DNA from 4 places in the Arthrobacter sp. TmtSoilC79 genome. Region 1 is predicted to be linked to each of the others. Evidence: riboswitches for the same ligand, from Rfam matches in the RefSeq annotation. Region 1 holds a riboswitch; each other region holds the start of a gene.

Region 1 (7,785 bases):
ACAGGCCCATGGGAACCATCATTGAGGCCCTGATTGCCCTCGGTGTCCCTGTTGCAGCAGAGGGCGGAAGGACGCCGTCGGCCCTTCCCTTCACCGTGGAAGGCACCGGCGAAGTCCGGGGCGGCCATTTGGTGATCGATGCCAGTGCGTCCTCGCAGTTTGTCTCCGCATTGCTGCTGGTGGGGGCGCGGTTCACCGAAGGACTCCACCTGGAACACGTCGGCAAGCCCGTGCCCAGCCTGGACCACATCACCATGACCGTGGAAGTCCTCCGCAGCGTTGGTGTCAGCGTTGATGACTCCGTGCCCAACCATTGGAGGGTGTCCCCTGGCCCCATCCGGGCGTTCGACCAGAGGATCGAGCAGGACCTCTCCAACGCCGGGCCCTTCCTGGCCGCGGCACTGGCAACGCAGGGCACTGTCCGCATCCCCAATTGGCCGGCCGGAACCACCCAGGTCGGCGATATGTGGCGGTCCATCCTCGCTGCCATGGGAGCCACCGTCACGCTGGAAAACGGGACTCTCACGGTGACGGGCGGCCCGGTGGTCAAGGGCTCGGAATTCGACGAAACCAGTGAACTCGCGCCCACGGTGGCGGCCTTGTGCGCACTGGCCGATGGCCCCTCGCGGCTGACCGGAATTGCCCATCTCCGTGGCCACGAAACAGACCGGCTCGCAGCACTGGTCAACGAAATCAACGCCTTGGGCGGCGACGCAGAAGAGACCGCCGATGGCCTCATCATCCGACCAGCCACACTGCACGCCGGGGTCGTCCACAGCTACGCTGACCACCGCATGGCCACGGCAGGAGCCATCTTGGGCCTCGCCGTCGAGGGCGTCCAGGTCGAAGACATCGCCACGACGTCCAAGACCATGCCGGAGTTTCCTGAAATGTGGGCCCGAATGGTGGGAACCATCTCCGGCACCACGGTGGAGAACAACTGACCATGGGCCGTGATGCACGCTCCTGGGATGAGTCCGACGTCCGGATCCGACCCAACAAAAAAGGGTCCAGGCCAAGGACCAAGGACCGGCCCAGCTACGATGACGCGGTTATTGGCCGGATCATCACCGTTGACCGTGGGCGCTACAGGGCGATTGTGGACGAGGATTCCGCGAACGCCCGCGTCGTTATCGCTGCCCGTGCCCGCGAATTGCGGCGGAACCCGGTAGTACCTGGGGACTTCGTGGCCTTGGTGGGCGACGTCTCCGGATCGCCGGACACCCTGGCGAGGCTGGTCCGCGTGGAAGAACGGCGGACCCTCCTGCGCCGCAGTGCCGACGATACCGACCCGATCGAACGGGTGGTGGTGGCCAATGCCGATCAGTTGGTCATTGTGGTGGCGGCCGCCAACCCCGAACCGCGCACCGGGTTCATCGATCGCGCCCTGGTGGCAGCCTACGACGCCGGCATTGAGCCGTTGCTCCTTATCACCAAGGCGGATGTCAAGGATCCAGCGGAACTGCTCGCCAACTACCTCAGCCTGGACTTCCCGGTGATCATCAGCCGCACCGCCGACTCCGAAGCAGGCGGCATCGACGCCCGATCCGACGACGGCCTCTCGGCCCGGCTGGACAGGGATGCCGTAGCGCAGCTGCGCTCCCACCTCGGCGGAAAAGTCACCGTGATGCTCGGCCATTCAGGCGTCGGCAAGTCCACCATGGTCAATGCCCTGACGGGGGCAGAGCGGGCCACCGGCGGCGTCAATGCCGTCACAGGCCGTGGCCGGCATACTTCCTCCTCCGCCTTGGCCCTGAAACTATCCGACGCCCCGGCCGGCAGCTGGATCATCGACACTCCCGGCATCAGGTCCTTCGGCCTTGCCCACGTGGATCCGGACCGGATTCTGCATTCCTTCCCGGATCTCGAGCCTGGAACCGAGGCTTGCGAACGGGGCTGCAAGCACGATGCCACCGCCATCAACTGTGGACTGGATTCATGGGTGAACGAGGGCCATGCCGGACCGTCGGGTGTGGCGCGGTTGGCTTCGCTGCGCCGGCTGCTGGGTGCGGACCCACGGTTGGAAGCAAAAGAGACCAAGGAACTGGGCACCGTCAACTGATCGTTTGGGGCTTCACCTCCCCCCGCAGCGAATGTTTCAGGATAGTTTGGTGGCATGACCCATCCCGTTTCCACCTACAACGATGACCTGCGCCTTGCCCACGTCCTCGCTGATTCCGTCGATGCCCAAACCATGGATCGCTTCAAGGCTTTGGACCTCAAGATCGAAACCAAGCCCGACCTCACCCCTGTCACTGACGCTGACAAAGCGGCCGAGGAAGCCATCCGGGGTCAACTCTCGCGTTCGCGTCCCCGCGATGCAGTCCTGGGTGAGGAATTTGGCAGCACCGGACATGGCTCGCGCCGTTGGATCATTGATCCCATCGATGGCACCAAGAACTTTGTCCGGGGTGTACCGGTGTGGGCTACGTTGATCGCGTTGGTTGATGAGGGAGAACCGGTTGTGGGTGTTGTCAGCGCCCCCGCCTTGGGCAAGCGCTGGTGGGCCGCCAAGGACATGGGTGCCTACATGGGCCGGTCCCTGGCTGCGGCCACGCGGTTGAAGGTCTCCAACGTCACCCAGCTCTCCGATGCCTCGTTGTCGTACTCGAGCCTGTCCGGTTGGAAGGAACGCGGCAACCTGGACGAGTTCCTTGGACTGACGGAGGACGTCTGGCGAACCCGCGCCTACGGTGACTTTTGGTCCTACTGCCTCGTCGCCGAGGGTGCCGTGGACATCGCCTGCGAGCCCGAACTGAACCTCTACGACATGGCGGCCCTCGTCCCGATCGTGACTGAGGCCGGTGGCCGCTTTACCTCCCTTGAAGGCGAGGACGGCCCTTTCGGCGGCAACGCACTGGCGACCAATTCAATCCTGCACTCAGAGGTACTCAAGCGTCTCAACCCAGGTTTGGACGATCTCCTCTAGTTCCAGTCCGCTGGCAACGTTTAGGTCCTTTCAGCGAATATTCGACGGCAGATGCCCCCTTTGGTGGGCGTCTGCCGTTTTTTCTTCGTCAAAGTTCCGTTTTACAAGCCTGCCGTAACAAAGTGCTTAACATTGCGCGGCGACTTTGGAGGGCCGCTGGAGGTGCCCTAACCTTTTTTACAGGTCACGAGTGCCAGCGCTAAACCCCGGTTTGCTGGCCGGCAACCCTCCATTCGCGGTGGGGTGCCCCGGGTGACGACCCGGCCGGTCCGGAACGGATGCGGCAAGCGCGGATCCCCTATGGGGGTCCCTCTTGAATGAGGTCCCATGAGTACCGTCACGTTCGATGCCAACGCCATTCCTTCCTTTGTCGAAGAAGCCCCGTCACCGGCAGCTGCTGCAATCCGCCCGCTCGCCGCGGTCACAGGCGCCGAGCTGCAGGCCCCGCTGATCCAAGGCGGCCACGTTCGTTACGCCAACCTGGACTATGGAGCATCGGCTCCGGCGCTGACCATCGTCTCTGCATATCTCAACGAGGTCCTGCCCTACTACGCCAGCGTGCACCGCGGCGCTGGTTATGCTTCACAGATCAGTACCTCGGTCTATGAAAACTCGCGGAACATCGTGCGCGACTTCGTGGGTGGGCGCCCGGACGATTCCGTCATTTTTACGCGGAACACCACCGATTCCCTGAACCTTTTGGCCGGCTGCCTTCCGCAGACCGATGGCCGGTTCTCCGGCGAAGTCCTCTACCTGGACATCGAGCACCACGCCAACCTGCTCCCCTGGCAAGGCGTACCGCACCGCAGCGTGGTAGCGGCCTCCACATTGACTGCCACGCTGGACAAGCTTCGTGCCGAGTTGGCGCAGGGCGGGGTCAGCCTGCTTGCTGTCACCGGTGCCTCGAACGTCACCGGTGAGATCCTCCCGATAGCCGAACTCGCTTCTCTGGCACATGAGTACGGCGCCAGGATCGTGGTGGATGCAGCCCAGCTGGCGCCCCACCGCAGGATCAACATCACCGAAGCCGACGTCGACTACATCGTTTTCTCGGGCCACAAGTTGTACGCGCCCTTCGGTGCCGGTGTAGTGGTGGGCCGTCCGGACTGGCTCGACGCCGGCACCCCGCACCTGGCCGGTGGAGGCGCCGTCCGTGAAGCCCGACTGGACTCCGTCAGTTGGGCCACCGGACCCGCCCGTCACGAGGGCGGCTCCCCCAACGTGCTCGGCGCCGCAACCCTTGCACGGGCGACGCAGGTCCTCGCCGGACTGGACCAGGAGGCCTGGCACTCCCACGAGGCCGCCATCCGCTCCTACCTGGTGGACGGTCTTGAGGCCATTGACGGAGTGACGGTCCACCGGATCTTCTCCGACTCCGTGGACACCATTGGCGTCGTCAACTTCTCCGTGGAAGGATTCGACGCCGGTTTGGTCGCCGCCTACCTGGCCGCCGAGCACGGCGTTGGCCTCCGGGACGGCCGCTTCTGCGCCCACCCGTTACTCAAGCGCCTGGGCCTTCCCTCGGGATCCCTGCGTGCAAGCTTTGGCGTTGGCTCCCGCCTGGAGGACGCCACAAGGCTGCTGGCGGGCATCGAGAACCTCAAGGACAACGGACTTGGCTGGGACTACGTGGTGGACGAAGGCCGCTGGGTACCTGCCAATGACCACCGCACCTACCCCGAGTGGGCTCCCAATACTCCCGGCACAGCTGGTGCCGCTCCCTGCACCGTGGACTAGAGCGCCACCGCCGACTAAGACATCACCGTGGGGCAAGCCGCTCCATCGGGACCGGTGGGCTTCCCGGACGTGAGGCATCAGGTCGTGTCCGCTGCGGTAAATTCGTAGGGTACCTTTTTGGCGAGCCTGTGAAGGAGTCTTTGGTGGCGATACGTTCTACGGCTGCCTCGAACGGGCGGCCCGCCATTCCCGCACCGGCCGGACCACGTGGACCCAAGCTTCATGCCCACCGCCGCCATGAATTCGGCCAAAGCTTCCAGGATGGCGGAGAGCACTACGATCGCGTACGGCCCGGGTATCCCCTGGACTCCGTCGAGTGGCTGGTTCCCGAAGGAGCCGGGACAGCCGCAGACATCGGAGCGGGGACGGGCAAGTTCACGGCACTGCTCGTGGAGCGCGGACTGGACGTTGCCGCCGTCGATCCTTCCACCGACATGCTGGACCAGCTGCGGAAGTCCCACCCCAACGTCGTCGCGTTGGAGGGAACTGCCGAGTCAACCGGACTGGCGGACTCAGCATTCGACGTCGTCAGTGTCGCCCAGGCCTGGCACTGGTGCGAACCGCTCGCAGCGAGTACGGAAATTGCCCGAATCCTGAGGCCGCATGGCACCTTGGGCCTGATCTGGAACCAGTTGGATACCGAGGTCCCCTGGGTACATCGGCTCTCGCGCATCATGCATGCAGGGGATGTCCACAAGCCTGGCTTCCGGCCAGTCGTCGGCCCGGAGTTCACCGGCCTGGAAAGTCACTTCACCCGGTGGGAAGACGCCTTGACGCCGAACGACATCATGGAGTTGACCAAATCCCGGAGCTATTACCTCCGGGCCAACGATGCCACGAGGGCCAAAGTGATGGGGAACCTGGAATGGTACCTCTACGAGCACCTCGGATACGTGGCCGAAGAGACCATCAAGGTGCCGTACGTGACCCAGACGTGGCGTGCATCCAGGAACTCCGGACCCCTTCCACGGTAGGCTTGGGATGTGAAGACCAGTACGCCCTCCTCCTCGATCGAGGACTACGTCAAGGTCATCTACTCCTATACGGAGTGGCAAGACAAGCCGATTACATCCTCCCAGCTTGCCCAGCGCCTTGGTGTGGCCAATTCTTCCGTGTCCGAAATGGTCCGGAAGCTCAAGGACCAGGGCCTGGTGGACCACCAACCGTACAGTGCCATCCGCCTGACCCCTGCCGGCATGCGGCTTGCACTGGCCATGGTGCGCCGCCACCGCCTCATCGAGACCTACCTGGTGGAAGAACTCGGGTATAGCTGGGACGAGGTCCATGACGAAGCCGAGATGCTGGAGCATGCGGTTTCGGATACCTTCATTGAGCGCATGTCCGCCAAACTGGGCCATCCCGTCCGGGATCCGCACGGAGATCCCATCCCGTCGGCAGACGGTTCGGTTGATCTTCCGCACGCTTACCGCATGATCGAGCTCGACCAAGGCCATTCGGGCCGTATCACCCGGATCAGCGATGAGAACCCTGAACTCCTCAGGTACCTCGCTGCCGAAGACATTGCACTGGACGCCCCGGTCGAAGTGATGGGACGCAAACCATTCGGGGGTGCCTTGGTGGTGCGGATCGGTTCCGGGGTCAAGGGCCGTGAATTCGATCTCGCCGACGAAGTGGCCTCGGCGCTGTGGGTCCAAAGCGCCGGGGTTCACGAAGGCTGCGTCCTCCAGGGCCGCTGACCTGGACAGGGATTGGCATTGGCGTGGCCTGACCCGGGCACTCCGGAAGGTCAGTCGCGCTGCCCGGCCGCTTCGTCGTCGTCGGGTGCTGCCACCGGTTCCCCCTCATCAGCGGGCGCGGTGACCCTGGCAGGGTTTCGAATTCCGACGGCGGACGCCACCGCCCCGGTCAGGAACAGTGCCGCTGTGACCAACAGCGCGTTGTACAAGCCCTCCCGGCTGAAGACCGGTCCTACTATCAGCCCGGCAAAGGCGATGGTGATCAACCCGGCGATGCGGGCTACCGCGTTATTTACTGCCGAACCGATTCCCGCTTCCGCCGGCGGGACTGCACCAAGGATCGCGGCCGTCAGCGGCGCCACCAGGGTGGCCAGGCCAAGTCCGAAAACGATCTGCCCGGGCAGTACCTGGGTCCAATAGTTCAAGGGCTCCTGGATGGACAGGGACATCAGGAAACCCACACCACACAGCAAAGGTCCTGCTGTCATGAACCAACGGGGACCGTACTTGCCGGCCAGTCCCCCAAAATAGGATGCCCCGATCATCAGGATGACCGTGCCCGGGAGCAACGCCATCCCCGCAACCGTAGCGGCCATTCCTCCTACCTGCTGAAGGTAGATGCCCAGCACAAAGAACCCCAGCGAAATTCCGCCGTAGATGGCAAGCGTTGCAAGGTTGCCCCAGCCAAAATTGCGGATCGCGAACAACCTCAGCGGCAGCATCGGCTCATCTGTCCTGGCTTCATGGAACAGGAACAAGGCCATGGCCACGATGCCTACAGCCAGGGGCACCCACACCTGGGCACTGCCCCAACCCATCCGGCCTTGCTCGATAAACGCAAACACCGGACCACCAAGGCCCACCATGGCCAGGAAGGCCCCGAGGTAGTCGATGCGTTTGCTCTTGTCCCTCGCTGCATCGGATGCGCGGAGGCCGGCCAGCATGGGCCAGATCGCAATGGCGGGGATGACATTGATGAAGAAGATGACGCGCCAGGAAAGAAGGTCCACTGCCATTCCGCCAATCAAGGGGCCGACTATGGCTGCCGCGCTGGTCCATCCGGACCACTGGCCGATTGCTTTGGATTGGGCAGGCCCGGAGAAGGATGTGATGATCATGGCCAACGAGCTTGGAACCAACAGTGCGCCGGCAATTCCCTGGAGTGCCCTTGAAACCACAAGGACTTCGCCCGTCCAGGCCAGGCCGCACAAAACCGAGGTCGCAGCAAAGCCTGCAAGCCCCCATTCCAGTATTCGTGCCCTGCCGAAATGATCGGACAAGGATCCCGCCACCAGGATCAGGGCGCCCAGTGTCAGGAGGTAAGCATCCACCACCCATTGCTGGATGACCAGGCCGCCGCCCAGTTCCCGCCCGATGGCAGGCAGTGCGAGATTCACCACAAATCCGTCAAGGATGGCGATG
Region 2 (7,785 bases), 1.8 Mb from region 1:
CGGCCGAGCTCGAAACCCTCGCCGAAGTCCCCGGGTTCAGGCCCTCGGTGACGGCCTGGGCGCGGCTGGCGGCCGCCGTCGTCGAACGCCATCCCGATGGTGCGCCCACGCTGGGCATTCCCACCTGGTTTTACGGACACGAGCCACCAAACCTGTTCGCCACGCACATTGCCAAATACTTTGCCAACGCCGTCCGGGAAGCCATCCTGCTGGAGCTGTGCACCGGAGGGACTGTCTTCCTTCCCGGTGCCGCCGGAACGGTGCAGGAGATTTTCCAGGACGCCTGCGAGAACTACTACGGAGCGCCCCAAACCATCAGTCCCATGGTGTTGGTGGGCCGCGAACACTGGGAGCGGACACTGCCCGCATGGCCCATGCTGCAGAGCCTTGCCGCGGGAAAACCCATGGCGGAGAAGATCTTCCTGGTGGACACCGTGGAGGATGCGCTCGCAGTGGTGGCCGGCGCGGCATGAGGTGCGCCTAGAAGTCCTTGCTGCACGGACCTGAGCCGAGTTGGGCCAGGCCGGTCCTGTCGCCGGCAGCGTATTGCCGCACCCAGGACGCCTGGTCAAACATCAGTTGGCGGGGATCGTCCACGTGGTCAAGGCCCACCAGATGTCCCAGCTCATGCATGATCACCGCTACACCGATCTCCTTCCCCTCGGAGGTGTCCACGATGCCGGCGAACTGCGGCGCGTCAAGGGAAACAGTGCCAGTGACATAGGCCTTGTACCCGTTGCTCAATCCAATCGAGGAGCTCCCACCCAGGCCCACGGTTTGGCCGGTCAGGCGGGGTACTTGCTCCGGAGTGCTCCAGGCGATCAGGACAGGGGCCCACCGGTCACCATACCTGGCCGGCTGGTACCCCTGCCTGTTGGTGGAGGGGACCTCTGAAGAGGGGCCGTCATAGATGAATTTCAAACCCGTGGCCACGCTGGCCTGCCGGATGGCCTCTTCCACCAACAGCTGCCACGAGGGATCGGCCAGGTCCGAGTTCACCACGTAATGGATGGGCCTGCAGGGGGAATACGCCAGGGGAGTGCCGTCCTCTTTCACGGCGAGGAACTTGTAGGAAGTGCTGGTCCGGTTCACGGGCGCCGGGGTTCCCAGCGGTGCGTCTGCCTCTTCCAAGCCTGGCACAGGGTCCTGGCGTTGCCCGAACGGAACCAGCCCGGGCCGGGGCGCCTGGCTCTGCGTCGCGGAGGAGCCGTACAGGAACCGCTGGAGGTCGCCGCTGAAATAGGCCCCCGCACATACCAGGCCCAGGATGCCCAGGAAGAACAGGATGGCCGCGATGCTGCTGTGCTTGATGGGAGGTGTCGGCGTGGGCTCCGGCGCGTAGTGATGGAGGCTGTCCAGGGGATCATTTGGGGGATCATTTGAGGGATCATGGGGGCGGCGGGGATCGGGGTCCTGCCACTGGGGCGGCCCGTAAGGTTCCATGGAACCCCCTGACGTCGAGGCTGCGACGGGAGGTGGGGCGCCGCCGTCGGCCGTAATCGCCAGCATAGGTCCGGACGGGCCGGGAGTCCATGGCCAGGGAACGGGCTCTCAGATGTCCTTGCGGCAGGGGGCTGAGGCCAGGAGGTGCAGGCCGGTCAGGTCGCCCGCGGCAAGACCGTCAGGGGCGCCGATCTCGGGATACATCAATTGGACCGGGTCATCAACGTGGTCCAAACCCATGACGTGCCCCAATTCGTGCTGCATGACCGCCAGAACGTAGTCTGCTCCTTCAGGGCTGGCGAGGAGTTCGGAGACCTGGGGTGTGTCTAGCTCCAGGCTGCCCGTGATGTAGCTTTTGGGTCCTTTGTTGAGCGAATACATGGTGCTGCCGCCGGTACCAATGACTTTGTCCGCCAACGCCGGTGCCGCTTCAGGGGTGGTCCACGAAATCAGCAGAGGAGCCCAACGATCGCCGTATTTGGCCGGTTGATAAGGCTCCCGGCGGTCCACCGGCAACTCGTCGGTGGTGCCGTCGTTGACGAACCGGATCCCGGAAGCGGCGGAGACGTTGGCGATCGCCGTCTCCAGCAGGGCGTCGGAACCCTCCGGCGCGGAGGCGTTGTTCACCACGTAGTGCAGCGGCCGGCAGGGCGAGTACCCCACCGGAGTGCCGTCGTCGTTGGTGGCCAGGAACTTATATGAACTATTGGTGGTGGCGGGCGGCGCCGGCGGGGCCAGCGGGGCGTCCGCCTCCTCCAGCCCGGGAGGCGGGGCGTCTTCCGCTCGTGCGGGCGCTGCCTGTTTTTGCGCGCCCGGCGCTGCTCCAGGGACGCTCAAACCCGGGAAAAGGGCCGTGATCCGTGGGTCGCCATGCAAGTAGCCGCTGACCAGCACTGCCACTACAGCGGCAACTGCGGCCATGAGCACACCCCGCAGAATGCGCCACACTGTACCGGCACGCCGGTGTCTGGGCGCACGCGTTTCCCGCTCTGAGTCCACGGTTCTCCATTCCTCACGCCCTGGTCACGCGGGGCAGCGCGGAGGACGAACCAACATTACGGGCTGCGGGGGGAGCCGTCCAAACTAGACGATGGTGGCGCCGAACACCAGGCCCAGCCCGTAGGTGGCCGCAGCTGCTCCCAACCCGATCGCCAGCTGGCGCAGACCGCGGCTCAGGGGCGAGGTTCCGGACAGCAAGCCCACGACGGCGCCGGTCGCCAGAAGCGCGACGCCCACCAAAGCGCCGGCCACTACCAAGGCGGCGAAGCCGGTCATCCCAAAAATGAAAGGCAGGATGGGAACGATGGCGCCGGAGGCGAAGAAGCAGAAACTGGACATTGCCGCGCCCCACGCCGAGCCAACGGATTCGTGCTCATCGGTGGCGGGCTTCTCCGGCTGCAAGGAAAGGCTGGGATCGCAATCGCAGCTGAACAAGCCCATGCGCTCCGCGGCCCTGTGCTCTGCGGCCTCACGCGTCATTCCGCGGGCGAGGTAGACCAGGACCAACTCGTTGTGCTCGATGTCCAGGGACGGTGCGGCCGTGAGGGTGGCTTGCGTTGGCAACGTAGCGTTGAGCAGTTCGCGCTGGGAGCGGACCGAGACGTATTCCCCGGCGCCCATGGACAACGCGCCAGCCAATAGGCCTGCCACGCCGCTCATCAGCACCACGGGACTGGGCACACCTGTGGCGGCCATGCCCATGACCAGCGAAAGGTTGCTCACCAAACCGTCGTTGGCGCCGAAGACCGCGGCCCGGAAAGTTCCGGAGAGCCTGTTCCGTCCACGCGTTGCCAGGCCACGGACAACTTCCTCGTGGATCTGCTCGTCAGCCACCATGGCAGGGGTTGCCGCGGGTTCTGTGCCGTACGGCGAACGGCCCTCTGCGCGCTGGGCCAGGGCGAGTACGAACACTGATCCGAAGTTGCGGGCCAGGAAGCCCAGGAACTGGCTCCGGGCAGATGCTGCCTTGGGCATCCCGGCGTGCTCTCCCAGGAGCTTGAGCCAGTGGGCCTCGTGGCGGCCTTCGGCCTCGGCCAGAGCCAGCAGGATTTGGCGCTCTTCTCCATCGCGTCGCTGGGCGAGTTCGCGGTAGACGGCGGCTTCGGCCCGCTCGTCGGCCAGGTACTGCCGCCAGCGGCGGATGTCCGAGGACGTGGGATGCTGCGAGGCGTTGCCGGGGTCTGCTGTTTCGGGGGCGGGGTCCGGAGCGGGGCTCGACGAACCGTGGGATTCCTGGTGCTTTTGCACTTTTTCTCCTGTGCTGGGTGGGGTAGTTGCGGCCCCATTGCACGCCCCACTGTACCGCGTATTTGCGCGGATTTTTGGCCGGTATTCCTCAATCGGAATGTTCGGCGCACCGTAATTTTGGGCCCTTGACCCTCGCCTGCGCCGGTGCTCAGATGGAAGGACAGGGGCGGGGCCCACCCCGCACACGGTCACCAGGGCTTTGAGCGGCCCGCGAGACGGAGGTTGCACCATGGACACCACCGAATCACACGCCAACCACCCGGAACGGACCACCATTGAGTCCGACCCGGCCTACGATTACGCCGAAGACCAGCCAGTGGACGAGCCCTGGGTAGAGGAAGTAGACGCCCCGGAGGACGACGATCGCGTGGTTCCCCTGGACGAGTCTGAAGAATTCCGTGAGGAAGACGAGGAGATCTAGGACGGGTCCTGGTCGGTGAGGGTGTAGTGCTGCTGCACACCCGCCCGTTGGCCGACGGCGGCAACAGTCACCGTGAGGGTCCTGGACGACCCGCACCAGCGGGTGGGCCTGACGGCCCGGGCCAACGCCCCAGCGATCAGGTGCGGTTGGGGATGGCGGAACTTTGCCGTTCCAGCTTTTGCCACGATCGTCACCGTGCCGAGGAAGAGATCGACGGCGGGAATCACCGCGACCGTCGAGGCAACGGGGGCCGTGGGCTTGGAAATTGCCGGGTCTGATGAGTCGGCCGGGGTGGTAGTGCCTTGGTACGGCAAGGGACTTCTCCTTGGGGAGTGCTCTTGCCCGCTCGGTTGTCTCTGGTCCGGGACGGGCCGCTTCCTCATCCGAACCACCCGTGAACATGGGGTTGGTGTGTGGCCAGTCGGAGCTTGGCACCACATCTCTTGAAGCTGGGACAACCTTACCGCACACCACCCACCCCTCCCTCCCTCCCTCCTTCCCGTTGTGAGGCCTGCTCTGCGGGCTTTGGCGAGGTTTTAGGGAGCAAAGCGGGCCACGCAACGCCCTCTTCCTTCCCGTTGTGAGGCCTGCTCTGCGGGCTTTGGCGAGGTTTTAGGGAGCAAAGCGGGCCACGCAACGCCCTCTTCCCCGGGGAAAAAACAACGGCGGCGCTTCCCCGAAAAGGGGAGGCGCCGCCGTCGAACTTTGTTGTTGGGGTATTGCGTGGGGTCCTACTTGTGGCTGCTGACCGGGTGGGCCTCAGGGGGAAGTTCCTCAGAGACGGCCCCGGCAACGCGCTTGTCCCAGGCCTCACGGACTGCAGGGTCGGTGGGCGGGGTGAGCAGCGAAATCACCACGTAGGCGATGAAGGAGGCGGCGAGACCGTAGTAGATCGGCTCGTTGGCGTAGACGCCGTCCGCACTCGGAATGATACCGACGGCGAAGAGGATCAGCAGGGCAAGCGTCAGCACCGAGCCAACTGCCATGGACCACGCGGCGGCGATGCCCGTACCGCGCTTCCACACCAGGCCGCCGAGGATTGCCACGAGGAGGCCGCCGACCAGGATGTCGTAAGCGATGGTGAGGGCAACCACCACGTCCTGTGCGGCCATGGAGATCAGTACGGCCACAACACCGAGTCCAAGGACCCAGTAGCGGTTGGCCTTGACATCGTGCTCGGGGTTCTCGCTGTCATCGGTGTTGATGGTCTTGCCGAACCAGCTGGCCACGAACGGAACTACGTCGGCGCGGGCAACCGTTGCCGCTGCAATCAACGCTCCGGAAGCGGTGGACATCATGGCGGCAACAGCTGCTGCCATCACCAGGCCGCCGATACCGACGGGCAGGATGTGCGTTGCAACCTCTGCGTAGACAACGTCCTTGCCGAGGTTTGCGACATCGATATCCGGGAGGGCTACACGGGCAGCCAGGCCGATCAGTGCACCCGCGATGCCGTAAAGGATGCAGTAAACACCGGCGGTGGCGCCGCCCCAGCGTGCAACGGTGGGGGTCTTGGCAGTGAACACACGCTGCCAGATGTCCTGGCCGATCAGCAGGCCCAGGGTGTAGACCACAAAGTACGTGATGATGGTCTGGGTGCCGATGCCGTCGATCTGGAAGAAGCTGTCCTCAAGCCGTGAACGGATGCCATCCATGCCACCGGCTGCGTTCATGACGAACGGGAGCATGAGGAAGAAGATGCCTACGGTCTTGATGATGAACTGCACCTGGTCGGCCAGGGTAATGGACCACATGCCGCCGATGGTGGAGTAGACCAGGACGATCGCGCCGCCGACTGCGATCGCCAGCCAGCGTTCCCAATCGAAGAGGACCACGAAGATGGTGGCGTAGGCGCCGGTGGAGGTTGCGCAGAGCATGAGTGTGTAGGCCAGCATGACGATGCCGGAGGTCTGTGTTGCCCTGCTGCCGTAGCGCAGGCTCAGCATCTGGGAGACCGTGTAGATCTTCAGGCGCTGGATGGTGCCGGCGAACAGCAGGCTGAGCAGCAGGACACCCGAGCCGATGGCTACGACCAGCCACATGCCGGAGATGCCGAACTTGTAGCCGAGGCCTACGCCGCCCACGGTGGATGCGCCACCGAGGACCACTGCGGCCATGGTTCCTGTGTAAAGGAAGGGGCCCAGGCGGCGGCCGGCCACCAGGAAGTCGCTGTTGTTCTTGGTGCGGGACTTGCCCCACCAGCCGAATGCCAGCATGGCGAGCAGGTACACCACCACGATTGCGATGTTAATAGCCGAAGATTCCATGAACGGTCCTTGGAGCTGATGCACGGAGGTTGGGGTTTTCGACGATACTCCTGCGAAGCGTCGAAGTCTCTGTGCTGACGATTGGAGATTGGGGAGGTGTTGTGTGCCTCACAGACAACACTTGTTGCCTATGAGGATATGTTGTGATCGGAGTAACAGTCAAGATGCTTTGGTCATGGTTACGCGGATTCTGGCCCTGTTGGTCCGTCTCCCGGCTACTATTGCTCCAATGACAGGGCCACATGACAGGCCTGAAAGGTTCGTGAATGAAGGCTCTCCCCGTTGAACCGAGCAATGTACCCGTTGCCATCGGTTCCAGAATCCGCGCAGCCCGGCAGGCGCAGCGACTCACCATCGAGCAAGTGGCAGACGCTACCGGGCTGACCAAGGGCTTCCTCAGCCGCGTGGAGCGCGACCTGACCTCTCCGTCGGTCGCTTCCCTGGTCACCCTGTGCCAGGTGCTTTCGGTCTCGGTTGGCGACTTGTTCGCCGCCCCGGAAACGCACCTGACCAAGCGCGACGACGGCCCCCGCATCTCCCTGGGTGGCCAAGGCATCGTGGAGCGGTTGCTGACGGCACGTTCGGAGCGCCGCCTCCAGATTCTGCAGGCCACCATCGAACCTCGGGGCCGTGGGGAAAACGAGCTCTACGCCGTGGATTGCGATGTGGATGTCCTGCATGTGGTCAAAGGCCGCATCAAGCTGATTCTGACCAACGAGGAGTACGACCTCGAAGAAGGGGACACGCTCTCCTTCCCTGGCCGTGAACCCCACACGTGGATCAACCCCACGGACGAGACCGTCGAGGTGCTCTGGGTCCTGGTGCCGGCGGCGAGCCGCTAGTTCCTTCGAGCCACGGCGCTCCTTCCCGGTTACCCCGAATTTTTGGAGCTGTGGTTCTCCTTGGCCTTGCCACTGCGGGGGGAGGCTCGATTCAGCTGCTGACGAACCGGGGAGGAACGTCGCGAAGCCTTTCCAGGACTGCCCTGATTTCCGCAATAACCCGGTCCGGTTCGTACCAGATTGCCTCCGGCGGATAGCGAAGGACAGAGAATCCCTTGAGTGTGGACGCGTTGTTCCGGAACAGGTCCCGGCGCAGGGAAGCCCGGTCCGCATGGAAAGCGAAGCCGTCCACCTCCACAATGAGCATTCCTTCGATCAGGAAGTCCACGCGGCCGATGCCTGGGAGTTGCACCTGGGCATCATAGCCAATCCCGTGGGCTTTGAACAGGTACTGGGCGTCAACTTCCACGATGGATTCGGCCCGCAGATCGAGTTCTTGAAGGATCACGAGAGCCGGCCGCGACTTGTCTGCAGAGAGTTCCTCCCGCAGCAGGGCCAAGGGAACTCCGTGAAGCCGAACAGCCGAAACTGCCATTGCTGCTGCGGCGTTGGGCTCGAGGCATCC
Region 3 (7,785 bases), 1.2 Mb from region 1:
TGAGGGCGGTGCGGTCTTTGATGGAGCCCCCGGGGTTCTCGGACTCAAGCTTGATGTGGATGGTGCTCCCCAGGCCGCGGCCCAGCGACTCCAACTTCACCAAAGGCGTGTTGCCCACTTTGTCCAGGACCGAGGCGTCCAGCCCGTCCGGGGTAGCCGTTGCCGAGTGGACTCCGTGTTTGCGAATTGTTGTGTTCACCGCAACTCCGCCCCTTCCTCTGTTTCCGGGAGTACTCGGTCCGTGGCGTCCCGCAGTGCAATCCGCGCCCGTTCCACGAGGTCGGGCGCCGCCGGCCTGTCGGCCAGCACATCAGCGAGTCGACCCACGACGACGGCTGTCCCCTTCCCGAGCGGCTGCGCGGCTCCCGCTTCCAGCAGCAGATAGGACGCCGTCAATGCCTCGATTGCCAACAGTTTTTCCAGCACTTCCACCGACTTTTCGAGTTGCTGCAGGGCCAAGGGGGCCAGCGTTGAGTGGTCCTCGACGTCGGCGGACAGCGTTGGTGCGCCGAGGGTGGCCGGGGCGGCCAGGAACTTGAGTTCGGCCAACAGCCCGGCGGCGGAGTACCACAGCAGCCCGGGCAGTTCCTCCTGGGCAAGCCCGGCAGCCGGGGCAGAGTCCAGTCCGGCCCCGGGTCCAGACCCCGCAGACGGGGCTTTAGTCGATGCTGCTTGCAAGTGCCTGGCCCGGATGGCCCGTTGCGGCGGATACAGCTTGGCGATGCGCCGCTCGCTGGAGATCCCCACGTGTGCCACCGCGACCCGCAGGCCTTCGAACGCAAGGGCCAGTTGCATCGGCTGGAAGTTCCCGCCGGACACCATGAGCCCGGACTCGACATCAACCAACGGATTGTCGCCGCGACCATTCAGCTCTACCTCCAACGCAGCATCCAGCTGCGCCACGAGGGATCGAAAAGCCCCGTGCGTCTGCGGTGCGGCCCGGAAGGACAACGCATCCTGCACCGACACCTCGGGACGCACATCTTCCATCCAGCCACCACTGAGCAGGTGGCGCACTGCAGACGCCGAGTCACCCTGGCCGTTTACCGCCTTGGCCGCTTGGATGGCCGGCGAAAACGGACTGAGGTTCCCGCCGCCGTCGTACCTGGCGGTGGTCTCCAGCGAGAGGGAAAGCGCGACGTCGGCCAGGCGGGCCAAGTATTGCAACCGCACCAGGGCGAGGGTTCCGACGCCCACGGAGTAGGCGTTGGCGCTGACCAAGGCGAGCGCTTCGCCGGGCGCTAGGACCAGTGGCTGCAGGCCGGCGTCGGCGAGCGCTTTGGCTCCGGGGATCAAAGTGCCGTCGGCGTCGAAGGCTTGGCCCTCACCAATGGCAACGGCTGCGACGGCGGCCAGCTGGGTGAGGTCCGAGGAACCCACAGAGCCTTCGCGCGGGATGGCGGGAAGGACTCCACGGTTCAGCATCTCCCCATAGAAAGCGGCTGTTTCCGGGCGCACGCCGGAACCTCCCCGGCTGAACCCGATGAGCCGGGCCAGGATCACAGCGCGGGCAGCGGAACGGTCCAAGTAGGAGCCCACGCCGCTGTTGTGATACCTGACGACTTGGATTTGATACGCCAGCAGCGACTTCTCCTCCACAGCGGTATCCCTGCCGGATCCAAGCAAAGTGTTGAGCCCGTAGACCCGCTGTCCGGAGGCCGCCGCATGCTCCAGAACATCCCGTGAGCGGGTCATCAGAGTCAACGCATCTTGGTTGAGTTTCACGTGGAACGAGGACTCAGCCGTTAGGGCAACACTCCGCGCGGAAATCGGCGTCGTTCCCAAATGAAGGGCGCGGGGCCCAGCAGAGGCCATCAAAAGTCCAGGAGGTTCTGCCGGAACCCACCATTGCCGTAACTCTTCCTCAACAGGCCACGGCGCCGCAGTTCGGGAGTGAGTTTATCCAGTACCCCATGGACCGTCACCGGATCCACGAAACCGGAAAAGAGGAACCCGTCGCCGCCCACCTCGGAGCCGGTGGACTCAAGGTAGTCGGCAATCTGGCCCACGGTGCCGATGATCGAATCCCCTGCCCCGCCGCTCCGGGCCTGCAGGATCTCACGCAAAGTGGAACCGGGAGGCGCCGCCTTGGCGAAGTGTTCCAAGGTCCCCTGGTTGCTGTTGGTACTCAGTTCCGGCAGTGGAGCATCGAGGTCGAATTGTTTGAAGTCGATCACCGAAAGATACGAAATGGAGTTGAGCTGGCTGTCGATGTCCCGCTGGGTGAGTTCACGGCGCTGGGCCCGCAAGTCCTCAGCTTCGGCAGTTGAGCCAACCACGGTGGGCTTCAGGACGAAAAGTACCTTGACGTCGTCGGGGTTCCTGCCTGCCTTGGCGGCCTCGGCACGGATGGAGTCCCGGTAGGCCTTCATACCGTCAACGCCGCGGGCCAAGGCAATGGCGACGTCGGCATGGCCACCTGCGAACGCCTTCCCCCGCGGTGACGCGCCGGCCTGCACCAACACGGGTTCTTCAGGCAAAGGCGCCGTGTTCAGGGGACCGCGTACCTTGAAGAAGTCGCCGTGGTGGTTGATCGGATGCACTTTGCTGTGGTCCGCGAACATGCCGGCTTCCACATCCTCAACCACAGCGCCAGGTTCCCAACTCCGCCAGAGCCGCCTGACGACGTCGACGAATTCCTCCGCCTTTTCATACCGGAGGTCGTGTTCGATCTGCTGGTCCAGCCCGTAGTTCTGCGCGGCGAGGTCGCTGCCGGACGTCACCACGTTCCAGCCCAGCTGCCCTTCCGAGAAGTGTTGCAGCGTGGCCAGGAGCCGGGCGGCTGTGAAGGGCGGATAAAAGGACGCGCTGACCGTCGGGACGATCCCCAGGTGCTCGGTGGCGGACAGAAGATACGGGACCAGCGCCAGGGGATCATGCTTGGGCGCGAAGGAGGCATGAGCCAGGGAGACCTCCGCCGATCCGCCGTACGTGTCCGGCACGGTGAGGGAATCCTCAATGATGAAGAGGTCCAAACCGGATTGTTCGAACGCCCGGACTGCGTCCTGGTACAGGGCGGGTTTCTTCCAGTCGTAGCCCAGGCCGTAGCCCGGCGTCCCCCACCCCTGGACACCGAATCCGTGGCCTACAAACCATCCAAAGTGCAGCATGGGCTTGAGTGTAGAACTGCTCTGTCCGTTCACCGCGACCTGATTTCATGCGAAGTTACAGGGGGTCGTACTGGGTCAATTATGCTCCCGGGACGTCACATTTGGTGAGGTCCCGGGCAGCCCCCGATTACGCAACATGACGGCCGGAGAACAGCACGCAAGTGCGGCCCAAGGCCGGTCGATGTTACGTTTTTCTTGAGTAATGAGTACCAGCGCAAAGCCCTGACTTGCTGGTCGGCAACCCTCTCTCCGGCGGGGTGCCTCAGGTGACTACTCGGCGTATCGACAAATTCGAACTGCAAGCGTGACTGAGGAGCACCAGCAATGCCTGAACCCACTGAAGAAAAACTCTCCTACCGCCTGATTACAGGCCCGGACAACCGTGAATTTTGTGAGCGTATCCATAGCGCACTCGCCGAGGGCTATGTGCTCCATGGCAGCCCGGCAGCAACGTTCAACGGCACCACCGTCATTGTTGCCCAAGCCATTGTCCTTCCCGCTGCGATCGCCAACGCTGACGCGGCCGTAGCCAACGCAGTGGACCAGCTTGAGAACTACGACGACGAAGAAGCATTCGAGGGCCACGCATGAGCTACGCAGGTGACCTGACCCCACAGGACGCGTGGGCCAAGCTTGAACAAGGCGCCATCCTGGTGGATGTCCGCACCGAGGGCGAATGGGCCCACATCGGCATCCCGGACACCAAAGCCACGGAGAACGATCCCCTCTTCATCCAGTGGAACCTCGCCGGCGGCATCCCCAACTCCCGCTTCATCGAGGACCTGCAGCAGCAGGCACCCGAGGACGAAGCCGTGGAGCTCGTCTTCATCTGCCGCTCCGGCCAGCGCTCCATCTCCGCCGCGATCGCCGCGACGCGAGCCGGCTTCACGGCCTACAACGTCCTTGAAGGCTTTGAAGGCGAACCGGACCGCTACGGCGAGCGCACCGTAAACGGCTGGAAAAACCGCGGCCTGCCGACGAACCTGGGGACCGAGTAAGTGACATTCAATCCCGACGCCGCCGGCTGGAGCCCTGACACCCAGGCCGTTCGCGGTGGTCTTGACCGTACCAATTTCCAGGAAACCTCCGAGCCGGTTTTCCTGAACTCCGGCTTTGTCTATGAGTCAGCCGCTGCGGCCGAACGTGCCTTCACCGGCGAGGACGAACGCTTCGTCTACTCCCGCTACGGCAACCCGTCCGTGGCCACCTTCCAGGAGCGGCTGCGGCTGCTCGAAGGAACCGAGGCATGCTTTGCGACGGCGTCCGGCATGTCCGCGGTGTTCACCGCCTTGGGTGCCTTGCTGGCTGCCGGCGACCGCGTGGTGGCCGCCCGTTCCTTGTTCGGTTCCTGCTTTGTGATCCTCAATGAGATCCTGCCCCGCTGGGGCGTGGAGACGGTATTCGTGGATGGCCCGGATCTGGACCAATGGCGTGAAGCCCTCTCGGAGCCGACCACCGCCGTCTTCTTCGAGTCACCGTCCAACCCCATGCAGGAAATCGTGGACATCGCGGCCGTCAGCGAACTGGCGCATGCCGCCGGGGCGACCGTCGTCGTCGACAACGTCTTCGCCACTCCCCTGCTGCAGCGCTGCGGTGAGCTGGGCGCGGACGTGATTGTGTACTCAGGCACCAAGCACATCGACGGCCAGGGCCGTGTTCTGGGCGGCGCGATCCTGGGGACCAAGGAGTTCATCGACGGCCCGGTCAAGCAGCTCATGCGGCACACCGGCCCGTCGCTGTCCGCGTTCAATGCCTGGGTGCTGACCAAGGGTTTGGAGACCATCGGCCTGCGGGTAAACCACAGCTCGGCATCGGCTTTGAAGATCGCAGAGTGGCTTGAGCAGCAACCCGCCATCAGCTGGGTCAAATACCCGCTGCTGAAGTCCCACCCGCAGTACGAGCTTGCCGCGAAACAGATGAAGGCCGGCGGTACGGTGCTGACGTTCGAGTTGTCGCCTTCGGCCGGACGCTCAGCCAAGGAGGCTGCGTTCGCCTTGCTCGATGGGCTGCGCGTGGTGGACATTTCCAACAACCTCGGTGACTCCAAGTCACTCATCACCCACCCGGCCACCACCACCCACCGGGCCATGGGTCCGGAGGGCCGGGCCGCGATCGGCCTCAGCGACGGCGTGGTCCGTTTGTCTGTGGGCCTGGAAGACGTGGACGACCTCATCCTGGACCTGGAGAAGGCCCTCAAGCAGGTCTGATCCTGCAGCCGGGGAAGCATCCTTCCTTCCCACCGTGCCGGAGCAGTCAACGCTGCCGGCACGGTGGCGAAGTCCACGGAAGACCGGGGAAACCTGCGGACCTAGGGCCGCCTGACCCTGGCCAGCGTCGGCGCGGGCTCCTTGTGCGCGTCGGCAGAGGTTCCGCGGACCGTCACCTTCGCTGCATGCCCGACGACGGCGGCCAAGGCTTCCGCGGTAGGCGGACTACCCGCCTGGCTCTGACCGCCGTGCCTCCTGTTGGTAAAGCGCACCGCCGCTTCCCGCTGCTCGTGGGCGCCATTGCCCCGATCCAGCAACTCCTGGATGCCGGCCTTGACCAGTTCCAATTCGCCCTGGTCATCCAGGACCGGGCTCACATAATCCACCAACGCCCACACCACTTCCGCTGCCGGACGTGGCCGGAAATCACCGAAATCCAGAAGATCTCCGCGCAGCCCGGCATTGCTGGCCTGCCAACTTGCCATCCGCAGGAGTGCCGTGGGCACCGGGGTGGGCTCAACGCCGTCGAGCATTTCCAGGGAAGCCGTCTCCACCAAAGCCCGCACCAGCACCGCAATCAAGGCCGCGTCCTCAGCGCGGAGGCAGACGTCGGCTACCCGGACCTCCACGGTGGGATGGTTGCGGGAGATGCGGGCATCGAAGTAGATCATGCCTTCATCCAGGATCACGCCCGTATCCAGCAGCCGCTTCACAAGGCGTCGATACGCGGTAAGGGAGCCGAAAAGAGCGGAGGGTCCAGAGGTGGGCCAACGGTTCCAGGCCTGCGTGCGATAGCTGTCGAACCCCGTGGGGAGTCCCCGCCAGTAGGGCGAGTTGGCGGAGAGCGCCGTGAGCACCGCGAGTTTGTCGCGGATGTGGTCCAGTACCACCACGCCCTCCTCCGGCGACTCCACGGAGGTGTGGACGTGGAATCCGCACGTCAATTGCTCAGTGGCGGTAATACCAAAGCGGTCCAGCATGGCGGCATACCGGGGATCCGGGGTGGTGTGGGTGTTCGAATCCAGTGGAGAAGTAGCGATCGCAGCAACCTGTGCGCCGTGCCGGCGGGCCGCCTCATTGGCCATGACCCTGCCACGGCGGATCTGGTGCCGGAGTTCGGCGTAGCTGTGGCAGGGCCGGGTTTGGGTCTCGATCTGCTCGAGCTTGAGCTCGGGACTGAGCCCGGTCGCAGTGGCAGGCTGGTCGTGGGTGGCCAGCAGCGCATCGGCCAAGGCCAAGGGTTCGCCCGTCACAGGATGGACGATGAGCACCTCTTCCTCAACCCCGAACGTCCGCATGCTCCATTCTGCGTCAGGCAGCCTGCGGAGGACAGTGGCGTGGAGCCTAGTCCTGGAAGTACTCGATCTTGGCGCCGATGGTGTTCAACCGCTCTGCCAGATCCTCGTAGCCGCGCTCGATCACGTAGATGTTGCGGAGCTCGGACGTGCCACGGGCAGCAAGCATTGCCAGGAGCAAGCACGCGGCAGGACGCAGGGCCGGCGGGCAGCCGATCTCCGCGGCACGCCACTTGGTGGGGCCATTGACGTAGATCCGGTGCGGGTCAAGCAACTGCACCTGGGCGCCCAGCTTATTGAGCTCCGTCAGGTAGATGGCACGGTTTTCGTAGACCCAGTCGTGGATCATGGTCTGGCCTTCGGCGTTGCCTGCGATGACTGCGAAGAACGGCAGGTTGTCGATGTTCAGGCCGGGGAACGGCATGGGGTGGATCTTGTCCTGGGGAGCGCGGAGCTCGGATGGCTTGGTAGTAACGTCCACCAGGCGGGTCCGGCCGTTGCGTGCCATGTACTCCCCGGAGATTTCGAGGTTCTGGCCCATCTGCTCCAAGGTGGCGAGCTCGATTTCCATGAACTCGATGGGGACACGGCGGATGGTGACCTCGGAGTTGGTGACAATCCCGGCGGTGATCAGGCTCATTGCCTCGATGGGATCTTCGGAGGGGAAGTACTCGATCTCCACATCGATGGCCGAACGGCCGGTGATCTTCAGCGTGGTGGTTCCCACGCCCTGGATCTCCACGCCGAGTCCCTGCAAGTAGAAGCAGAGGTCCTGGACCATATAGTTGGGGCTCGCGTTCCGGATGACCGTGGTGCCCTCGCGGTGTGCGGCGGCCATGATGGCGTTCTCGGTCACGGTGTCGCCACGTTCGGTGAGGACGAAGGAACGGTCGTGTCCATCAGCGGGCGGCGCAGTCACGGAATAGAACCCGGACTTCGCTTCGACGTCGAGCCCGAACTGGCGCAGCGCCTGCATGTGCGGCTCCACTGTGCGGGTTCCGAGGTCGCAGCCACCGGCGTAGGGGAGCAGGTATTCGCTGGTCTCGTCCAAGAGCGGACCAAGCAGCATGATGACGCTGCGGGTACGGCGGGCAGCGTCCACATCCATGGAACCCAGGTCCAGGACGTCGGGCCTGCGGATGCGGAGGTCGCTTCCGTTGAGCCACGTGCATT
Region 4 (7,785 bases), 830 kb from region 1:
AGTGGCGGCGATTCGGCCGTCGACCAGGACCGCGATGACCTCCGGCGTTGCACCAGCACCGGAATCCGGGTCCGCGGCCGCGCCTGCCTCTGAAGCCGGCAGTCCCGCGGCAACCGTGCGGTACGGGATACCAGCGGTGACTGCTAGAGAGGCAGGCTCAACGCCGCGCAGCGAACGCAGGGTTATCACTCCCACTACTTCGCGCGGGTGAACGGTCCCGAAACTCTGGCCCCGGTCCAGCGCAACGAACACCGGCTCGTTTGGCGCCACTCCCCGGGAGTGAAGTTCGACGACGGCCTCCGCTGCCGTCATACCGCTCGCCAAAAGCTGCACTCCGGCAGGCGCAGTGGTGAGAAGCGAACGGATGGTTCCTTCCGGCGTCGTGGGTTCCAGGAAGCCGAGCGAGGCGAGCCAGTGGTCGTCGAAATAGGTGGACAGGTAGTTCCGGCCCGAGTCCGGCAGGACCACCACGATGGTGTGCTCCTCGTCCAAGGTTTCGGCGAGGTTCAAGGCAGCAGCCAGGGCGGTCCCGCCGGTGGCACCGATCAGGAGTCCTTCCTCCCGGGCGGCACGGCGGGCGGTGAAAATGGCGTCGCGATCACTGACGCTGATGTATTTGTCCACCAACGCGGTGTCGAACGCCTCAGGCCAGATGTCTTCCGCCGACGCAGGGTGCAAGGGGTGGCCAGCGCCCTCCGTGTATTTGAGCGAGCCGTTGCCCCCTCCATAGCGCGAGTGCTCGGGGTCAGCGGCGATGACCTGCACCAGTCCGTCGCTGGCCTGCTTCAAGTACCGGCCGGTTCCGCTGATGGTCCCGCCGGTCCCGACGCTGGCCACAAAGTGCGTAACCGACCCCGCGGTGTCGGCCCAGATCTCCGGCCCGGTGCTCTCCGCGTGGGCTTGCGGGTTGGCTGGGTTGTCGTACTGCAGGGCGAGCCAAGCCCCGGGAGTGGAGGCCGCGAAGGCCGCAGCCCGGTTGGCCAGGTGGCCGGGATCGGATCGCGGAACGAAATCGGCCACCAGATGGACTTCGGCTCCGAAAGCGCGCAGGAGGCGGATCTTTTCAGCTGCCGTGGCCGCCGGAGCGAAAATCACCGAGCGATAGCCCAGTTGCGCGGCCACCAGGCTCAGCCCGATGCCGGTGTTACCGCTGGTCCCTTCCACCACGGTCCCGCCGGGCTCCAACAAACCGGCCCGTTCTGCGGCCCGGATCATGGAAAGTGCGGCCCGGTCCTTCACGCTCCCGCCGATGTTCTGGAACTCGAGCTTCGCGTAGATGCGGGGCCGGACACCTTCGCCCAGCCGTTTCAGCCGAAGCAGGGGAGTGCCGCCGATTGCGTCCAGGATTGATTCATACACGGTCATGCGGCCCACGCTAGGACGCGGCCATCGCCCCACAAAAAAGCGTTTCCCGCTGCGTCCTTCCATGACCGGAGCGTCGGCGAACAAGCCCCAAAGAGTCATAAACGAGTCACCGGCGGTAACCCGGATTAACGCCCCTTAACCGGGTGTCTCGCGATGCCCGAACCCCGGCAGAACCCGCCTAGAGTCCACAATCATGGGCCATGGAAATCACGCTAAGCGTTCCGCCCTCTGGCTTTGCCTGGGCGCCGGATTCATCACGCTGCTGGACCAGTCAATGTTCGTCCTGGCCGTTCCCGCGATGTCCGCCTCCCTGCATGCCGATTCCGGGTCCGTGCAGTGGATCCTGGCGAGCTACTCGCTGGCGTTCGGCGTCGCATTGGTTCCCGCAGGCAGGCTGGGCGACATCGTCGGGCGGCGCACGCTTTTCATCGCGGGCATTGCGGTCTTCGGCGCATCCAGCCTGGTGGGTGGACTGGCCACCGACCCCTCGCTGGTCATCATCGCCAGGCTCCTCCAAGGACTCGGCGCGGGCACCCTGAATCCGCAGGTGCTCGGACTCCTGCAGGACATTTATAAGGGACACGACCGCGCGAAGGCCTTGGGCGCCTACGCCGCCGCCGGTGGTTCCGCTGCAGTGTGCGGACCACTGATCGGGGGACTGGTCCTCTCACTGGGCGACCCCGGGATCGGGTGGCGGATCCTGTTCCTGGCGAACGTTCCCTTGGTGCTGATCCTGGTGCCGCTTGCCTTCCGGCTCCTCCCGCGGTCAGAAGGCAAACACCCCGGAAAAGCCAAACCGTCCATCGACGTCCTCGGCGCGCTGCTGCTAGGCGGAGTAGTGGTGGCATCACTCATTCCCACGATCTACGGCGCGGGCACCATTGCTGTGACCTCGCTGGCTGTCGGTGCCGGGGCACTCCTCGCCTTCGCCGGCTGGGAGATCCTGTACCACCGGCGTGGCCGAACCCCGTTGCTCAGTGCCCACCTGGCGAAATCCAAGGGTTACGCACTGGGCACCGTGGTGGCACTCTGCCAATTTGGCGTGGGCGCGGGAATGGCAGCTGTAACGGCGTTCTATTTCCTGGCCGGGACCGGGCTGGCTCCGTTGTCAGCCGCAGCCATCCTTGCGCCGCAAGCCGCCGGCATGCTGCTGGCGTCCAGTTTCAGCTGGCGTTTCGTGGCCCGCTACGGGCGTGCCGGGATCGTTTACGCGCTTCTGGGGAGCCTGGCCTGCCTGGTCGCCAAGGACTTTTTTGTGCAGGGGCTCGACGGCGGGACAGCGGCTCTTGCGGTGGCCGCCGTCGGGCTTCTCCAAGGTGTGGCAACCGGCCTGGTGGTCGCACCGAACCAGACACTCACCCTGGCCCATGCACCCGTGGGCGCCGCCGGAGTGGCCGCAGGTTTCTACCAACTCAGCCAAAGGTTCGCCGCGGCGCTGTGCTCGGCCGCGGCGGCGGGCATGTTCCTTCAGGCGCACGGCGCGGCCACAGGGGAAGCCTCCAAGGACGCCTTCCATCAAGGCATCGTGATGTGCTGCATTTTGCTGGGCGTCGCCTTGCTCGCCGGCGGACTCGACTGGCTGCGCGAGGCGCGGGACCGCACAAAGACAAATGCCGCCGTCGTGACTTCCGGACGGGAAGCCGCGACGACGGCGGCGGTGCTGACGCCGGAAGGCCCGACGGCGGCAGGTACTCAGCGCTCGGAAGCCACCGAATCGGTGGACGCCTGAGCAGTGGCGGCCGGCGGTGCCGCTTCGCCGGGCGGTGCGGTGGGCCCGGTGGTGGGGACGCCGGCGTCGCGGAGGGCCGGGAAGCCGCCGTCCACGTGGACAGCGTTGGCGTAGCCGAGGACCTTGAGCTTTTGCGCGACGGGTCGTGAACCGTTGACAGAGCCGCAGAACACCACGATCTCCTGGTCCGTCCCGGTAACCTGAGGCAGCCGGTGGGCGGATTCAAGGCTGAAGTCCTCCTCCACGTGCTCGCGGTTCACCACCACAGCGCCGGGGACTGCGCCGGTGCTGGCGCGGCCGCCCTCGCTGCGGACATCGATCAGCAGGGCGCCTTCTTCGATGAGCTTGGCTGCAGCATCGGCGGTGATCAGCTGGGTGTCTTGGACTTCGGTTTCCTGGACGGCGGTTTCGGTGGACATGGTGCTCCCTTATATAGGTGGTGATTGGAAAATCGGAAACGCTAGAGACCCCAGGCCTCGGCCAGCAGCTGGTAGGAGTTCTGCCGATCGGCGGGGTCATGGGCAATGGTGGTGATGAGAAGCTCCTGGGCACCGGTGACGCGTTGCAACGTGCGGAGACGTTCGCTGACCTGGTGTGGATCACCGACGAACCGGGTTTCCAGACGATCCTTGATGAGCTCCCCGGCTTCGGCGTCCAAGGAAAGCTCCAGCGCGTCTTCCGGTGACGGGTACGGGATGGCGCCCTGGCCGCTGCGGATCCCGTGGACCCAGTGCGCGTAGCCGCGGGCCAGGCGTTGGGCCTGGCGTTCGTCCGGGGCTACCAGCACGTCCGCGGAGACAATCACACGCGGTTCCCGCAATGCCGCCGAGGGTTCGAAGTGGGCCCGGTATTCGGCAATGGAGCCCAGGACGCCCGCCGGTGCCACGTGATAGTTCGCCCCGAAGGGGAGGCCCAGCTTGCCGGCCAAGCGGGCACTGGGTCCGGCTGTTGAGCCGTGGACCCAGAACTGCGGCGCCTGGCCGAGGGCGGGTGTAGCCGTGACTTCCTCACCATGTTTGGTCCTGTACTCGCCGGTGAAAAATCCGATGATGTCCTGGATGTCGTTCTCGAAGTTGTCCGTATCACCGGGGAAGCGACCCAGCAGCTCGCCCTGCAGCCGGAACTTCCTGGGCAGGACCGCACCGAAGATGGGGCGCGGCGCGGGGATCAGCAGTCCGTCAACCACCCGATCGGTGGGTTCCGAAGAGTCAGCGGGCACGACTCCGGGCGCGGGCTCGCTGGGCGACTTGGGCGGACCGGAGCGACCAAAGCCAAGGTCCACGCGGTCCGGGAAAACGGCGGCGAGCGTTCCAATGCTTTCGGCAATCTGGAGCGGCCTGTAGTTCCCCAACAAGGTGGCCGCGGTCCCCACCCTGATGGTCTTGGTGGCTGAGGCAACCAACCCGGCCAGGATGTGCGGGGCTGACCCCGCAACGCCTGTGTTGAGGTGGTGCTCGGCCAGCCAGTACCGGGAGTAGCCGGAAGCCTCGGCAGCGGCGGCAAGGGCAAGGGTGCTCCGCAAGGCATCGCCGGAGGTCTGCCCGGCCGATACCGGGCTCAGGTCAAGGACGGACAGGGGAGTAACTGAAGGCTTCGGCATGGCACGACACTACGGACGCCCCTGCGAAGGCCAAAGCCGATCCGTCACCGCGCTCAACCGGACTAAATCCAGCGAAATCCGGCGAAACGGTCCGTCACAACCGAGCCTTCGCCAGCCCGAAAATGACGATTCGGGCAGTCCCTTGACGTGGTATTTCCCGCCTTGACGCCGCAAGTCCAGCGGTTTGTACATTCCTTGGACAGCCTCCTAGATTCAAGTCCAGGTCAAGAGTCAGCACGCCAAGGACCGGCTCGTGCTGCGGCAACCCTCAGGCATTACGTGGCGGGGTGCTCCGGAAACAGACCAGGCCGCATCTGCGGCAAGTGAATGTCGTCCCAGCCGCTGTGCGGCCTCTGAAAGAGAGAATCATGCCTTCCACACCTGTACCCGAATTCCGCTCCCGCGTTATCGCATTGGAGCTCGACGGCGACGGAGCCCACCCCGCGTCGTGGCGCAAGGCCCACCATGATCCGCAGGCGCTATTGGGGGGCCAGCGGATCCGTGAAACCGTCCAGGCAGCGGACATCGCCGGTTTCCATCTGGCCACGTTCAAGGACACCCGGGTGGTGGATCCTGGAAGCACCGGGATTGCGGGCCGGATTGATGCGATCCAGCGAGCGGCCTTCGCGGCGCCCATCACCCGCTCTATCGGCCTGGTCCCGGAAGCCGGAACGCTCTTTACCGAGCCGTTCCATGTAGCTACGCAGCTGGCCAGCTTGGACTATTCCTCCTTGGGGCGGGCGGGTTGGCTGGTCGCCGCGGACAACCTGGACAAGGAAGCTCGCTCCGTGGGGCGCACGCAGTTGCCAGAAGACGAAGCAGTCAGCGAAGCCGCAGATGTGGTCCAAGCCAGCCGCCGGCTCTGGGACTCCTGGGAAGACGACGCCGTAATCCGCGACGTTGCCACCGGACGATACTTGGACCGGAACAAGCTGCACTACGCAGACTTTGAAGGTGAACGCTTCTCCGTGAAGGGACCGTCCATTATCCCGCGCCCACTCCAAGGGCAGGTAGTGGTGTTCGCGCCCGCTGAGCTGATCCCCGCCGTCGAGGCTGACGTTGCCCTGGTCTCCGCAGACACCACGGACACTCTCCCGCAAGCAGCCCAAGCTGCAGCCGCCGCTGGTGCGCCGAGGACCCTGGTGGAGTTGGACGTCATCCTCGATTCCCGTGGGCAGACCGCCGAGGACCGTCTTGCCGAACTGGACTCGTACGAAGAGTGGACGGGCGGTGCCCGCTACGTGGGCACCGCCGAAGGCTTGGTGGAACTGCTCACCACGCTGTTCGCAGCAGCCGACGGCGTCCGCCTCAAGCCAGCGGTACTGGATGTGGACCTCCCCGAATTGGCTAACAAGGTGCTCCCCGAACTGCACCGCAGCGGGCTAGTGGTGCCGCCGCTTCCGGGTGCCACACTCCGCGAAACCTTCGGCCTTCCCCGCCCCGCCAACCGCTTCGCCGCAGCCTGAGGCCGGCTGACCAACGCCCGCCGCCAAGAGCCCACTCACAGAGCCAGATTCAGAGAGCAGAACCATGACCAACCATCACCGCATCGCAGGCAACGGCCAGATCCAGTTTGGCGTCTTCTTCCAAGGCGTCAACCACACCACCGTGTGGAAGGACGCGCAGAGCGGCTCGCAAACCGACTTCGAGTCATTCCGCCGGGTGGCCCAGACAGCTGAACGGGGACTCTTCTCCGCGTTCTTCCTCGGAGAAGGACTCCGCCTCCGGGAACACCTCGGAAAGATCCACGATCTGGATGTCGTGGGCCGTCCCGACGCGCAGACCGCCCTCGCCGCGCTCGCAGCCATCACCACAAATATCGGGTTGGTTGCCACGCAGAACACTACGTACAACGATCCCGCGGATCTTGCCCACCGCTTGGCCAGCCTCGACCTGCTGTCCGGCGGCCGTGCGGCATGGAACATCGTCACCACGGACAACGCATGGACCGGTGCCAACTTCAGGCGCGGCGGGTTCCTCAAGCACGAGGACCGCTACGTCCGGGCCGAAGCGTTCGTTCAGACGGCCAAGGCTATTTGGGATTCCTGGGCTGACGGCGCAATCGCCGGGTCCCGGAATGATCCACGCTGGCTCCGCGAGGACGCCATCACCACGGTCAAACGCCACGATGAGAGTTTCGACGTCGAAATCACCGGCAGATTGCCGCGCTCCAGCCAGCAGCACCCTGTTCTGTTCCAGGCCGGGGATTCGCCGGACGGCCGTGATTTCGCCGTGCGGAACGCCGACGTGATCTTCTCGGCACACCCGGAACTGGAAGATGCCAAGAAGTTCCGCGACGACATCGTGGCCCGCACCCTCAAGGCCGGGCGTCCGGCAGATGACGTGAAGATTTTCCCCGGCCAGGAGTTCATCCTCGGTGCCACAGCCGCTGAAGCGGAGGAAAAGCACCAGTGGGTCCGCTCGCTGCAGGTGGGTCCGGAAACGGCCATCGCCTACTTGGAACAGTTCTGGGGACGCACTCTCACCGAATACGACCCCGACGGTCCACTGCCGGACATCGACCCCATTGTGGACGTCACCAACCCCACCCGCGGCAACGCCTTCCATGGGAAGAGCGCCAAGGACCTGGCCGCCCAGTGGCGCGCGGACGCCAAGGAAAACGGCCAGTCGATCCGCCAGTTCGTCGCTGCCCGTTCCCGGCTCAACGGCCGCGGCCTGGTGGGATCGTACGACGACATTGCAGACAAACTCGCCGAGTACGCCCACACCGGCGCAGTTGACGGCTTCAACATCACCCCATGGATTGTCCCTGGCGGGCTGGATGACATTGTCAACGAACTGGTTCCCCGCCTGCAGGACCGCGGCGTTTACCGTACCGAATATGAAGGCACCAACCTCCGCGAGAACCTTGGCCTCCGCGCCCCGCTGACCCGCCGCGGATCACTCACCAGCACCCAACTCACTGAAAGCGAAGAAGTCGCATGAGCGTCCCCAACCCAACCTCAGCGCGCCAGCTGTGGAAACCAGCCGCCGTCGTTTCCGTACTGGGAGCCTTTGCGCTCCTGGCCTCAGCTTGCGCTGGAGGGGCCGACGCCGGCACTCAGCAAAGTGCCGACGCCACACCGGTCTC

Evidence for each region. A riboswitch is a leader RNA that binds a small molecule or an ion and turns the genes downstream of it on or off. The one in region 1 is predicted to bind S-adenosylmethionine.
Region 2: another riboswitch for S-adenosylmethionine. It lies ahead of AC6JA3_RS16275 (hypothetical protein); the one in region 1 lies ahead of AC6JA3_RS08025 (aminotransferase class V-fold PLP-dependent enzyme).
Region 3: another riboswitch for S-adenosylmethionine. It lies ahead of AC6JA3_RS02740 (DUF1737 domain-containing protein); the one in region 1 lies ahead of AC6JA3_RS08025 (aminotransferase class V-fold PLP-dependent enzyme).
Region 4: another riboswitch for S-adenosylmethionine. It lies ahead of AC6JA3_RS11815 (LLM class flavin-dependent oxidoreductase); the one in region 1 lies ahead of AC6JA3_RS08025 (aminotransferase class V-fold PLP-dependent enzyme).

The regions. Positions count from the first base shown of each region.
Region 1 is NZ_AP046051.1:1,727,959-1,735,743, reverse strand. Features, by position in the region: gene aroA (3-phosphoshikimate 1-carboxyvinyltransferase) at 1-944, shown strand, start outside; gene rsgA (ribosome small subunit-dependent GTPase A) at 947-2,062, shown strand; gene hisN (histidinol-phosphatase) at 2,117-2,929, shown strand; SAM riboswitch class IV at 3,112-3,225, shown strand; gene AC6JA3_RS08025 (aminotransferase class V-fold PLP-dependent enzyme) at 3,257-4,666, shown strand; gene AC6JA3_RS08020 (class I SAM-dependent methyltransferase) at 4,816-5,640, shown strand; gene AC6JA3_RS08015 (metal-dependent transcriptional regulator) at 5,650-6,363, shown strand; gene AC6JA3_RS08010 (MFS transporter) at 6,414-7,785, opposite strand, start outside.
Region 2 is NZ_AP046051.1:3,571,994-3,579,778, reverse strand. Features, by position in the region: gene AC6JA3_RS16300 (LOG family protein) at 1-473, shown strand, start outside; gene AC6JA3_RS16295 (matrixin family metalloprotease) at 481-1,443, opposite strand; gene AC6JA3_RS16290 (matrixin family metalloprotease) at 1,552-2,442, opposite strand; gene AC6JA3_RS16285 (VIT1/CCC1 transporter family protein) at 2,527-3,690, opposite strand; gene AC6JA3_RS16280 (hypothetical protein) at 3,920-4,111, shown strand; gene AC6JA3_RS16275 (hypothetical protein) at 4,108-4,425, opposite strand; SAM riboswitch class IV at 4,441-4,560, opposite strand; gene AC6JA3_RS16270 (sodium:solute symporter family protein) at 4,843-6,378, opposite strand; gene AC6JA3_RS16265 (helix-turn-helix domain-containing protein) at 6,645-7,220, shown strand; gene AC6JA3_RS16260 (endonuclease domain-containing protein) at 7,312-7,785, opposite strand, start outside.
Region 3 is NZ_AP046051.1:564,626-572,410, reverse strand. Features, by position in the region: gene AC6JA3_RS02755 (PLP-dependent cysteine synthase family protein) at 1-199, opposite strand, end outside; gene AC6JA3_RS02750 (aromatic amino acid ammonia-lyase) at 196-1,815, opposite strand; gene AC6JA3_RS02745 (NtaA/DmoA family FMN-dependent monooxygenase) at 1,815-3,143, opposite strand; SAM riboswitch class IV at 3,309-3,421, shown strand; gene AC6JA3_RS02740 (DUF1737 domain-containing protein) at 3,435-3,701, shown strand; gene AC6JA3_RS02735 (rhodanese-like domain-containing protein) at 3,698-4,108, shown strand; gene AC6JA3_RS02730 (O-succinylhomoserine sulfhydrylase) at 4,109-5,317, shown strand; gene AC6JA3_RS02725 (glutamate--cysteine ligase 2) at 5,419-6,615, opposite strand; gene AC6JA3_RS02720 (UDP-N-acetylglucosamine 1-carboxyvinyltransferase) at 6,662-7,785, opposite strand, start outside.
Region 4 is NZ_AP046051.1:2,561,418-2,569,202, reverse strand. Features, by position in the region: gene AC6JA3_RS11835 (PLP-dependent cysteine synthase family protein) at 1-1,365, opposite strand, end outside; gene AC6JA3_RS11830 (MFS transporter) at 1,559-3,094, shown strand; gene AC6JA3_RS11825 (rhodanese-like domain-containing protein) at 3,058-3,513, opposite strand; gene AC6JA3_RS11820 (LLM class flavin-dependent oxidoreductase) at 3,555-4,694, opposite strand; SAM riboswitch class IV at 4,917-5,026, shown strand; gene AC6JA3_RS11815 (LLM class flavin-dependent oxidoreductase) at 5,063-6,160, shown strand; gene AC6JA3_RS11810 (NtaA/DmoA family FMN-dependent monooxygenase) at 6,225-7,640, shown strand; gene AC6JA3_RS11805 (ABC transporter substrate-binding protein) at 7,637-7,785, shown strand, end outside.